DNA from 2 places in the Georgenia sp. Marseille-Q6866 genome. Region 1 is predicted to be linked to the other one. Evidence: riboswitches for the same ligand, from Rfam matches in the RefSeq annotation. Region 1 holds a riboswitch; the other holds the start of a gene.
The links. Region 1 has a riboswitch for S-adenosylmethionine ahead of ACWPXV_RS06300 (methylenetetrahydrofolate reductase). Riboswitches for the same ligand answer to the same signal wherever they lie in the genome.
Positions count from the first base shown of each region.

Region 2: linked by a shared signal. The riboswitch ahead of ACWPXV_RS15100 (hypothetical protein) and the one ahead of ACWPXV_RS06300 (methylenetetrahydrofolate reductase) in region 1 are both predicted to bind S-adenosylmethionine.

Region 1 covers NZ_CBCOOR010000005.1:124,557-129,330, reverse strand. Annotated here, with positions in the region: gene ACWPXV_RS06315 (hypothetical protein) at 1-214, opposite strand, end outside; gene ACWPXV_RS06310 (hypothetical protein) at 343-894, opposite strand; gene ACWPXV_RS06305 (bactofilin family protein) at 971-1,546, opposite strand; SAM riboswitch class I at 1,730-1,824, shown strand; gene ACWPXV_RS06300 (methylenetetrahydrofolate reductase) at 1,877-2,749, shown strand; gene metE (5-methyltetrahydropteroyltriglutamate--homocysteine S-methyltransferase) at 2,746-4,774, shown strand, end outside.
Region 2 covers NZ_CBCOOR010000022.1:16,363-21,136, reverse strand. Annotated here, with positions in the region: gene ACWPXV_RS15110 (DegV family protein) at 1-323, opposite strand, end outside; gene ACWPXV_RS15105 (AAA family ATPase) at 383-1,003, shown strand; gene ACWPXV_RS15100 (hypothetical protein) at 1,069-2,043, opposite strand; SAM riboswitch class IV at 2,328-2,452, opposite strand; gene ACWPXV_RS15095 (DUF222 domain-containing protein) at 2,587-4,416, shown strand; gene ACWPXV_RS15090 (flavin reductase family protein) at 4,532-4,774, shown strand, end outside.

The DNA of each region.
Region 1 (4,774 bases):
CCTCGAAGTCCAGGGTGATGCCGTTCCCCGGCTGCGGGGGCCCGTCGTCAGGACCGACGCGGCTCGACATCTGTCCCTGTCCGCCCTCGGCGGCGTGCTCCTCGGCGTTCATCCACGCGCTGACCTCCGAGGGGTCGACGTCGTCGCCCGAGCAGCCCGTGATGAGCGCGCCGAGCAGCACGACGCCCGCGGCGCTCGCCGTCGCTCTTCTCATGGCGACACGCTAGTGGGCGGCGGTGCTCCGCCGTCGTGAGCTCCCCGGTTCACCTCATCCGGACGTGCGGGAAAGGCGGAGCTGAGAGGACAACCGGGTAGGTCAGCGCCAGCGGCAGATCGAGGCGGCTACGCGCCGGTCGCGTTCGCAGCGAGCCGGCCGAGCGCGGCTCTCCAGAAGTCCTTCCACTCGGCCACGGTGGCCGCGTCCGGGAGCCGGCCGTGCTGGACCGCGACCCGCACCTTGCCGGCGCCGGCGGCGAGCTCGACGACGACGCGCGCCTCGCCGTCGTCGTCCGTGAGCCGGGCACGCTTGGGCGGGCTGGCGCTCGCCAGCCGCCAGCCCGGCAGCCACGCCGCGCGCAGTGTGGCGTCGGCCAGGTGGGCGAAGACGTCCTCGGCGGGCAGGCCCACCGTCCTCGAGACGTTGGCGTCGAAGGTGCCGTCCGGGCGCTGCCCCGGCTGCCGCATCCCCCGTGCCTGCTCGTAGCCAACGGTGAGGCTCTGCGCCCACCAGCCGTCGACGCCGTGCTCGGTGACGAGCCACTCGGCGATCCGCTTGTGCGCCCACCCGTCCGCCCCGGCGGCGTCGAGCGCGGCGAACCACTCCTCGCGGGGGCGGCCGGTGGCGCCGGTGACCTTGTCCGCTCCGATGACCTCGTCGTGCCGTCTGGTGGCCATGGGCCCACGCTACGCGGCCCGGGGGACGGCGAAGCACCTCCACCCGCGTCCGGGGGAGGTGCTCACCGGCAGGGGCTCAGCGGCGCACGCGGCTCCCGGCGCCGCCCTCGCTGATGTCACCGTCGACCTTGGCGCCGCGGTAGACGTAGAGGTTGCCGTTGTCGCGCTCGTAGACGTTGCCGTCCACGCGGGCGGTGCCGTAGAGGTAGAGGTGGCCGCGGCCGGACTCCTTGACGTTGCCGTCCACCGTCCCGGCGACGTACACGGCGCCGTCGTGCAGCTCCTCGACGTTCCCGTCGACCGAACCACCGCGGTAGACGTGCACCAGGCCGGTGCTGCTCTCCTTGACGTTGCCGTCGACGTCGCCGTGTACCTGCACGGTGCCCGCGCCGGTCTCCTCGACGTTGCCGTCGACCTCGCCGGTGGCGGCGATGACGACGGAACCGGTCCCGACCTGGCGGAGGTTGCCCTCGACGGTCCCGCGGATGGTGACCGTGCCGTTGCGGACGGTGAGGTCGCCGTCGATCGTGCGCCCGGCGGCGAGCGTGAAGCTCCCGCTGCGGGTGACGTCGTCGGCCTGGGCCGCGGACGGGACGGCGACGAGCATGAGCCCGGCGGCGGTGCCGGCGGCAAGGGTGCGTCGGATGGTCATGGCGATGTCCTGTTCTCGAGGTCCTCCGGGCCGTCCCGGTGGATCGTCACCAGTTCAGCCTCGGCACGTGAGGTCACCGTGAGGAAGCGGTGAGAGCCGTCTCATCGACGGGGCCCGGACGGGGCTCGGGTCTCGCATGCCGGATGAGCCTTGCCCGTGCCGTGACCACGCCGCGACGATCCACTCACCATCCAGAGCGGCCGAGAGTCCTGGCTCGACGACGCCGCAGCAACCCCCCGTCACACGGGTGCGGGTGCTTCCGCCAGGCCCGATGGGAGAGACCTCTTGAGCACCGCTAGCCTCGTGACTGTGCCGCGTGGACGACCGACCGTGTCATTCGAGCTGTACCCGCCACGCACGCCCGCCAGCGAGGCGGCGGCGTGGGGGACGGTCGAGCGTCTGGCCGCCGCGGCCCCCGACTTCTTCTCGGTCACCTACGGCGCCTCCGGCTCCACCCGTGACTCCTCACGCACCCTCGTGCGCCGCATCCTCGCCGAGACCAGTGTCGCCCCGATCGCGCACCTCACCTGCGTCGGCTCCACCCGCGCCGAGCTCACGCAGTTCGTCGACGAGCTCATCGAGGACGGCGTCCGCGACTTCCTCGCGCTGCGCGGCGACCCACCGGCCGGGCAGCCGACATGGGTGCCGCAGCCCGACGGCGTCAACACCACCGCCGAGCTCGTCGCGCTCATCCGGGCGGCGGAGCTGGCGCGCTTCGGCACCACCGGGGCGCTGAGCGTCGCCGTCGCCGCCTACCCCGCCGGGGCCAGCCACACCCGCGCGCAGGACGTCGTCGCCCTGCGTGACAAGCAGGCGGCCGGTGCGGACTTCGCCATCACCCAGGTGTTCTACGACGTGGCCGCCTACGTCGGGCTGGTCGAGGAGGCCCGCGCCGCCGGGGTGGTGCTCCCGCTCGTCGCCGGCATCATCCCGATGACCGACCCCCGCCGGCTGCGCCGGCTGGCCCAGCTCACCGGCGTCCCGGTCCCCGAGGTGCTGCTCGACCGCCTCACCGCGGCCGCCGACGACGAGGAGCGCCACCGCATCGGCATCGACGCGACCATCGCGCTGGTGGACGACGTCGTCTCCGCTGGCGCCCCCGGCCTGCACCTGTTCACGTTCAACCAGTACCGGCCGGCTCTCGACGTCGTCGAGCGCCTCCGCCGCCCGCTGTCCACCACGAGCCCGAGGACGATCTCATGACCGACCCCACCGCACCCCAGCTGCCCGCCGCCACCATCCTCGGCTACCCGCGGATCGGACCACGCCGGGAGCTCAAGCGGGCGGTGGAGTCCTTCTGGGCCGGCCGCAGCGAGCTCGACGACCTCCAGATCGCGGCCGCCGAGCTGCGCCGCCGCCAGCGCGCCCGGCTCGTCGACCTCGGCCTCGCCCCGGACGACGCCTCCATCCCGGGCGACTTCACCTTCTACGACCAGGTGCTCGACACCGCCGTCACGCTCGGCGCCGTCCCGCCCCGGTTCGCGCACCTCCTCGACGACGACGGCGCCCTCGACCTGCCCGGCTACTTCACCGTGGCCCGGGGCGAGGGGGAGCGGCCGCCGCTGGAGATGACGAAGTGGTTCGACACGAACTACCACTACCTCGTCCCCGAGATCAGCCCGCAGACCCGGTTCCGACTGTCCGACGACCGCGTCGAGCGGCTCTTCCTCGAGGCGGCGGCCGAGGGGGTGACCACCCGTCCCGTCGTCGTCGGGCCGGTGACCTTCCTCCTGCTGAGCAAGGCCGTGGCCGCGGAGGACCCGGGCGACGGCGCCGCACCCGCGGCCGCGCCGCCGGAGGGCTTCACGCCGCTGGACCGTCTCGATGACGTCCTCCCCGCCTACGTCGACCTGCTCCACGCGCTCGGTGGCGTCGGGGCGCCGTGGCTGCAGCTCGAGGAGCCTGCCCTCGCGGTGGACTGGGGGGTGCCGCGCGAGCAGGTGCTGGCCGCCGTCGAGCGCGCCTACACCGTGCTGGCGGCGGAGACGACGCGGCCCGAGCGGCCCGCCCTCTTCGTCCCGGTCGCCTACGGGCCGGCGGAGGACGCGCTGCCCGTCCTCGCCCGGACCGGCGTCGAGGCCGTGGGCATCGACCTGGTCCGCGGCGGGGTGCCGTCCGGTGAGGTGCTCTCGCAGCTGGGGGACACCGTCGTCGTGGCGGGCGCTGTCGACGGACGCAACGTGTGGCGGACCGACCTGGACGCCGCGCTCGAGCGCCTGCAGGAGCTCGAGGCGGGACTGCCCGCCGGCGCCGCGCGTGACGGCGGCCTGTGCGTGGCCACCTCGACGTCCCTGCAGCACGTGCCCTACGACGTCGGCGCGGAGACGCGGCTCGACCCGCAGCTGAGCAGCTGGCTCGCCTTCGCCGACCAGAAGGTCGAGGAGGTCCTCGCGCTCGCGACGGCCCTCACCCAGGGCCGCGACGCCGCGAAGGGCGCCTTCGCGGCCGCCGCGGACCGCCGTCGCAGCCGCCTCGAGCACCCGGGTGTGCGGCGGGCGGACGTCCGCGACCGCGTCGCCGCGCTCACCGACGCGGACCGCAGCCGCGCCCCCTTCGCCGAGCGTGCGGCCGCGCAGGCCGAGGTCCTCGACCTCCCGCCCCTGCCGACGACGACGATCGGCTCCTTCCCGCAGACCGTCGAGATCCGCCGCGCGCGGGCCGCGTACGGCCGCGGCGAGCTGAGCGCCGAGCAGTACACGGCCGCGATGCGCGAGGAGATCGAGCGCGTCGTGCGGCTCCAGGAGGACCTGGGCCTGGACGTCCTCGTCCACGGGGAGCCCGAGCGCAACGACATGGTCCAGTACTTCGCCGAGAACCTCGAGGGCTTCGCGGTCACCGAGAACGGGTGGGTGCAGTCCTACGGGACCCGCTGCACGCGGCCCTCGATCCTCTGGGGTGACGTCGCGCGGCCCGCGCCGATCACCGTCGAGTGGTCCCGGCACGCCGCCTCGCTCACCGACAAGCCCGTCAAGGGCATGCTCACCGGCCCCGTGACGATCCTCGCGTGGTCCTTCGTGCGCGACGACCAGCCGCTGGCGGACACCGCGGCGCAGGTGGCGCTCGCGCTGCGCGACGAGGTTGGCGACCTCGAGGCCGCGGGGATCGGCATCATTCAGGTCGACGAGCCGGCGCTGCGCGAGCTGCTGCCGCTGCGCGCCGAGCACCACGCGGCGTACCTCGACTGGTCGGTGGGCGCCTTCCGCCTGGCGACGGCGGTCGCCGCGCCCG
Region 2 (4,774 bases), on a different contig from region 1:
TCGCTGACCTCCTCGGCCGCGAGGCGCGCGTGCCCGACGGTTCCCGACAGCTCGGCCGACAGGTGCACGCACACGACGGCGGAGGCACCGTCGTCGACGGCCGCCTCCATCGCGTCGGCGAGCGCCTGCCGGGACGGGCCGGACGTCGTCGCCGTCCCGCCCGCTCGCAGGTGCGCGGCGAGCTCCTCGCGGCTGAGGGCGTCGTCGGGGTGGTCGGCGCCGTCGAGCAGGACGCGCAGCGGGACCACCCGGATGCCCAGCTCCTGCGCCGTCTGCGGCGACAGCGAGGCCGTGGAGTCGGTGAGGACCACGACGCCGGGCATCGACCCATCATCGCACCCTGGCCGGATCACGAGGCGACCGCCTGTGGCAGAGTCGCGCCATGCGCCTGCTCGTGATCTTCGGCCCTCCCGCCGTGGGCAAGATGACGGTGGGGCGCGAGGTCGCCCGGCGCAGCACCTTCCGCCTCTTCCACAACCACGCGCTCATCGAGCCGCTCTTGGAAGTGTTCGACTACGGCACGCCCCCGTTCACCCGGCTGCTCACCGAGTGGCGCGCACGGGTCGTCCAGGAGGCGGCCGTGGCGGGCACCGACCTGCTGCTCACCTACGTCTGGGGCCTGGACCTGCAGTCCGACCTCGACGAGCTGATCCAGCAGGTCCGTCCCTATGTCGAGGCGGGCGCCGAGGTGTCGTTCGTCGAGCTGGCGGCCGACCTCGACACACGCCTCGAGCGGAACCGGACCGAGCTGCGGCTCGCCGACAAGCGGTCCAAGCGGGACGTCGAGTGGTCCGACGCCAACGTCCGCGAGATGGAGCGGTTCGTCATGAACACCGGTCCCCGGCCCGACGGCGGCCCGCCCCTGCCGGGTACCCGTCTCCTCGCTCAGCACCGGCACCTGCGGCTCGACAACCGCGACCTCGCTCCTCACGAGGCGGCCGACCGCATCCTCACCTGGCTCGAGGGTCCCCACGAAGCGCTGCCCACCGCCCCACCGTCCTAGGTGTGGCCTCCTGGACCTTGGAGGACCAGGACTCCACACCTAGGCGGTCGGGCCGCGGTGCCGGCTCACGCCGGAACCGGCTGCGCCTCCGTGGTCGCCCCGGCGACCGACACCAGGCCACGGGCCTGGAGCGCCGGGATGATCCCCCGCAGCAGCCGCTGGACGTCGGCGGGGATGGAGCCGGGCAGGACGACGAAGCCATCCGCGGCACCGGCCTCGACCCACCGCTCGATGGTGGCGACGACGTCGCCCACCGTGCCGACGGCCTCGAGCGCACCCGACCACCCGGCGTCGCCGCCGGCGATGTCGGTGAGGAGGTCGGCGCGGGCGCGGGCGGACTCGTAGTCGGCGGCGATGACGGTGCGCAGGTCGACGAGGACGCGGACGGGGCCACGGCCTGCGGCACGCGCGGCGGAGCGGACGGCGAAGCGCAGCTCGCGCGCCCAGCTGAGGTCGGCCTCACGGAGGCGGACGACGTCGGCGAGCTCACCCGCGGCGGCGAGGTCGGCCTCCTCCTCGAGCGGGACGACGACGGTGGGGCGCTGGCTGGAGCGCGCCTCCGTGCTTCGGACGAGCTCCTCGAGGAGGTCGCCGAGCTGGGGCAGTGCGGCCACCGGCGCCTGCTCGCCGCGGGCCACCTGCAGGCCGGCCCACGAGCCGCTCTTGCGGTTGAACTGCGCGAGCTCGGCGGCCACGGCCGAGTCGGCGCGGCCGAGCTGGACGGTGGGCACGAGGCCCGTGCCGCCGGCGCTCGGGCTGATGCGGCGCGCGGCGATGACCGGGTCGAGCCAGGCGTTGGGGCGCGGTGCGGCGTCGGCGCGGAGCCGGAAGTCCTCGCCGAGCGTGACGAAGGAGACGCCACCCTTGTGGGCCGCACGGGCGTAGGAGGCGAGGCGGACGAGGTTGGCCTGCTCGGCGGGCAGGCCGGCAGCCGCCTCACGGTCGTGGGCGGGGGCGCCGAGGCCGGAGAGGTCGAGGGCGATCGTCGCCGTGGTCGAGGTCGTCGCGGTGGTACGGGTGGGCAGGAACGCAGCAGTCATGGCAGCACCTATCGAGGTCGCAGCGCCTGGGGCGCAGGGAAGGACGTGAGACCTGATACGCCGGATCCGGCGCCTGGCGTGTCACTCGCCGGCGGCTCGGGGGCTTGGATCAGGGGTGACGCGTCAGCGCGGCTCGCGCCGAGGGCGTCGCTTCCGTATGTCTCAGACCGACATACACGGACGACCGCACATGCACATGCTGCTGCCGCAACGGCTGGTGATCTGCCGGGGGCTGAGGTGCGTGGTCATCCTGGTACGTCCTTCGCGTGCTGGCACTCTCGCGGTGCGCTCCGTTGTCCCGACGGTCGCGGGACCAGGTCATCACCCGGGGCACCCACCGCACGTGGCGGGTTGCCGACCAGCAAGCCGGGGCTTAGCGCACTCGAGGTACGCACTGGTGCTCTGAACCTGTCGCAGACGCTAGCGGCGCCTCACTTCATGTGTCAACTGTCACGCGGTCGAATGTCAGTGGGCGGTCATACGGTGGAGTCATCAGGTTCACAGCACCGAGGTGGTGAGCGAGATGGCGGCGACGCAGGGCCAGTGGCTGAGCGCGGCCGACCTCGCCGGTCCCCGCCCTGGCTCGTGCTCGACGACGGCCCCGCCGAGCTCCCTCCCTTCCGCCCGACCCGCTCCCGCCCGGTGCCGGCCCTGACGAGCGTTGCGCCGAGGAGGTCCCACTCGAGGACGACGGCCCGCCCGAGCTCCTCCTCTCCTCCCGACCCTCTCTTCCCAGCAGGCCGGCGCGGGCACACGGACGACGACGACGGCGCAGAGCTGGGTGGCCTGCTCACCTCCCTGGCCCCGGGGCCAGCCCTGGCGGAGACTCTCGAGGCTCTCGACCCACGCACCGTCGACCTGTACGCGCTGGTGGAGATGGTCGCCGGCTACCAGCGGGTCGCCTCGTGGGCGGCCGCACGGGTCACCGAGCTCAGCGGTCTCCTCGCCGGGCGGCCCGGCATCAACCCGCACCACCCGCTCCCCGGCGGGAAGATCGCTGCCGACTCGGCCGCCGCCGAGCTCGCCCCGCGACTGGGGATCACGCGGTTCACGGCGCGGCGGATGGTCGAGCGCGCACGGCTCTTCCGGGACAAGCTCGACCAGACGGCGAACGCCCTCGAGCAGGGGCTCATCGACCCGGCCAAGGCGGCCGTGCTCACGCGTCACCTGGCGGAGCAGCCGGCGGACGTCGCCTGGGAGGTCCAGCGGGTCGTCCTGCCCGACGCCCCGCAACAGACCCCCAGCCAGCTCGCGCGTGCCGTGGAGAAGGCGATCATCGCGATCGACCCCAGCCGGGCGGTCCAGCGGCACCGCCGGGCGCGCGAGGAGCGGCGCGTGGACCACCCGCGGCCACTGCCCGACGGCATGGCCTCGATCCACGCGTTCCTTCCCGCCACCGACGCTGCGGGCTTCGACCTCGCCCTCGAGGCCGCTGCCCGCAGCGCCAAGGCGGCCGGGGACAGTCGCACCATCGACCAGCTGCGTGCCGACGTCCTCGCCCTCATGGGCCACACCGCGCTCGAGCAGGGCTACATCGGGCTGCCGGACATGAGTGACACGGACGCGGCCGCGGAAGCGGGCGACGAGGACTCCCGCGAGGTCGACGCCGACGACGGCGTGCCCACGGCCCCGTCGGCCGCGACCGGCACGCCGGACCTCCAGCCCGTGAGCGACTACCTGAGGATGCTCCACATGCCGGTGGGCACCATCGGCGGCAGGCGTGCGGTCATCCGGGTGGACGTGCCGCTGTCGGTCCTCGTTCTCCCACCGGAGACGCAGGGTGCCTTCCCCGCGTACGGCGAGTGCTGGGACCACCTCACCGGAGACACCGACGACGCCCCAGGGGCGAGCCCTGCCCACGACCCTCCAGGGGACAGCCCTGCCGACGACGGCCTGCTGCCGATGGCCGAGGTCGCCGAGCTCGAGGGCTACGGCCCCATCACCCCGGACGTCGCCCGCGCGCTGGCGATGAGCGCAGGCACCTGGCAGCGCATCGTCACCGACCCGCTGAGCGGGGAGGTCCTCGACGTCGGCCGCACCCGCTACCGCCCACCCGCCGCCCTGGCCGAGTTCGTCCGGGCCCGCGACCGCAGCTGCGTCATCCCGGGCTGCTCCACCCCGGCCCACAGCTGCGACCTCGACCACGTCGTCCCCTTCCCCGACGGCCCCACGAGCGCGTCCAACCTCGGTGCCGGGTGCCGACCGGACCACACCATCAAGACGCTCGGCCAGTTCCGCCTCGAGCACCTGGGAGGCGGCACCTTCCGCTGGATCACGCCGAGCGGTCACGTCTACCAGCGCGACCACCACGGCCGGGTGACCTGGGTGCGGACGGACACCGGCAGCATGGACGCCGCCGAGCCGCCCTTCTGAGACGGATGGCCTAGGTGCGTCCAGGGACTGGGAGGTCACACCCGCTGAGCGCCCACGGCGGGCACGCCTGGTCGACAATGGGGAGAGCCCCAGACTCGACCGCGAAGGACCGTTGATGACCGCCGAGCAGCCCGCCGCCCCCACCTCCCTGCCCGCGTCGGTGGACAGTGAGGAGTTCAAGGCCGTCTTCCGCCGCCACCCGGCAGGCGTCGCCGTCATCACCTGCGCCACCCCGGACGGGCCTGCCGGCTTCACCGCCACCTCGGTCATCTCCGTCGCCGCGAACCCCGCCATGCTGGCCTTCTCGGTGGCCGCGGGCTCCACCTCGCGCCGCATCCTCGACAGCGCCCCGAGCGTC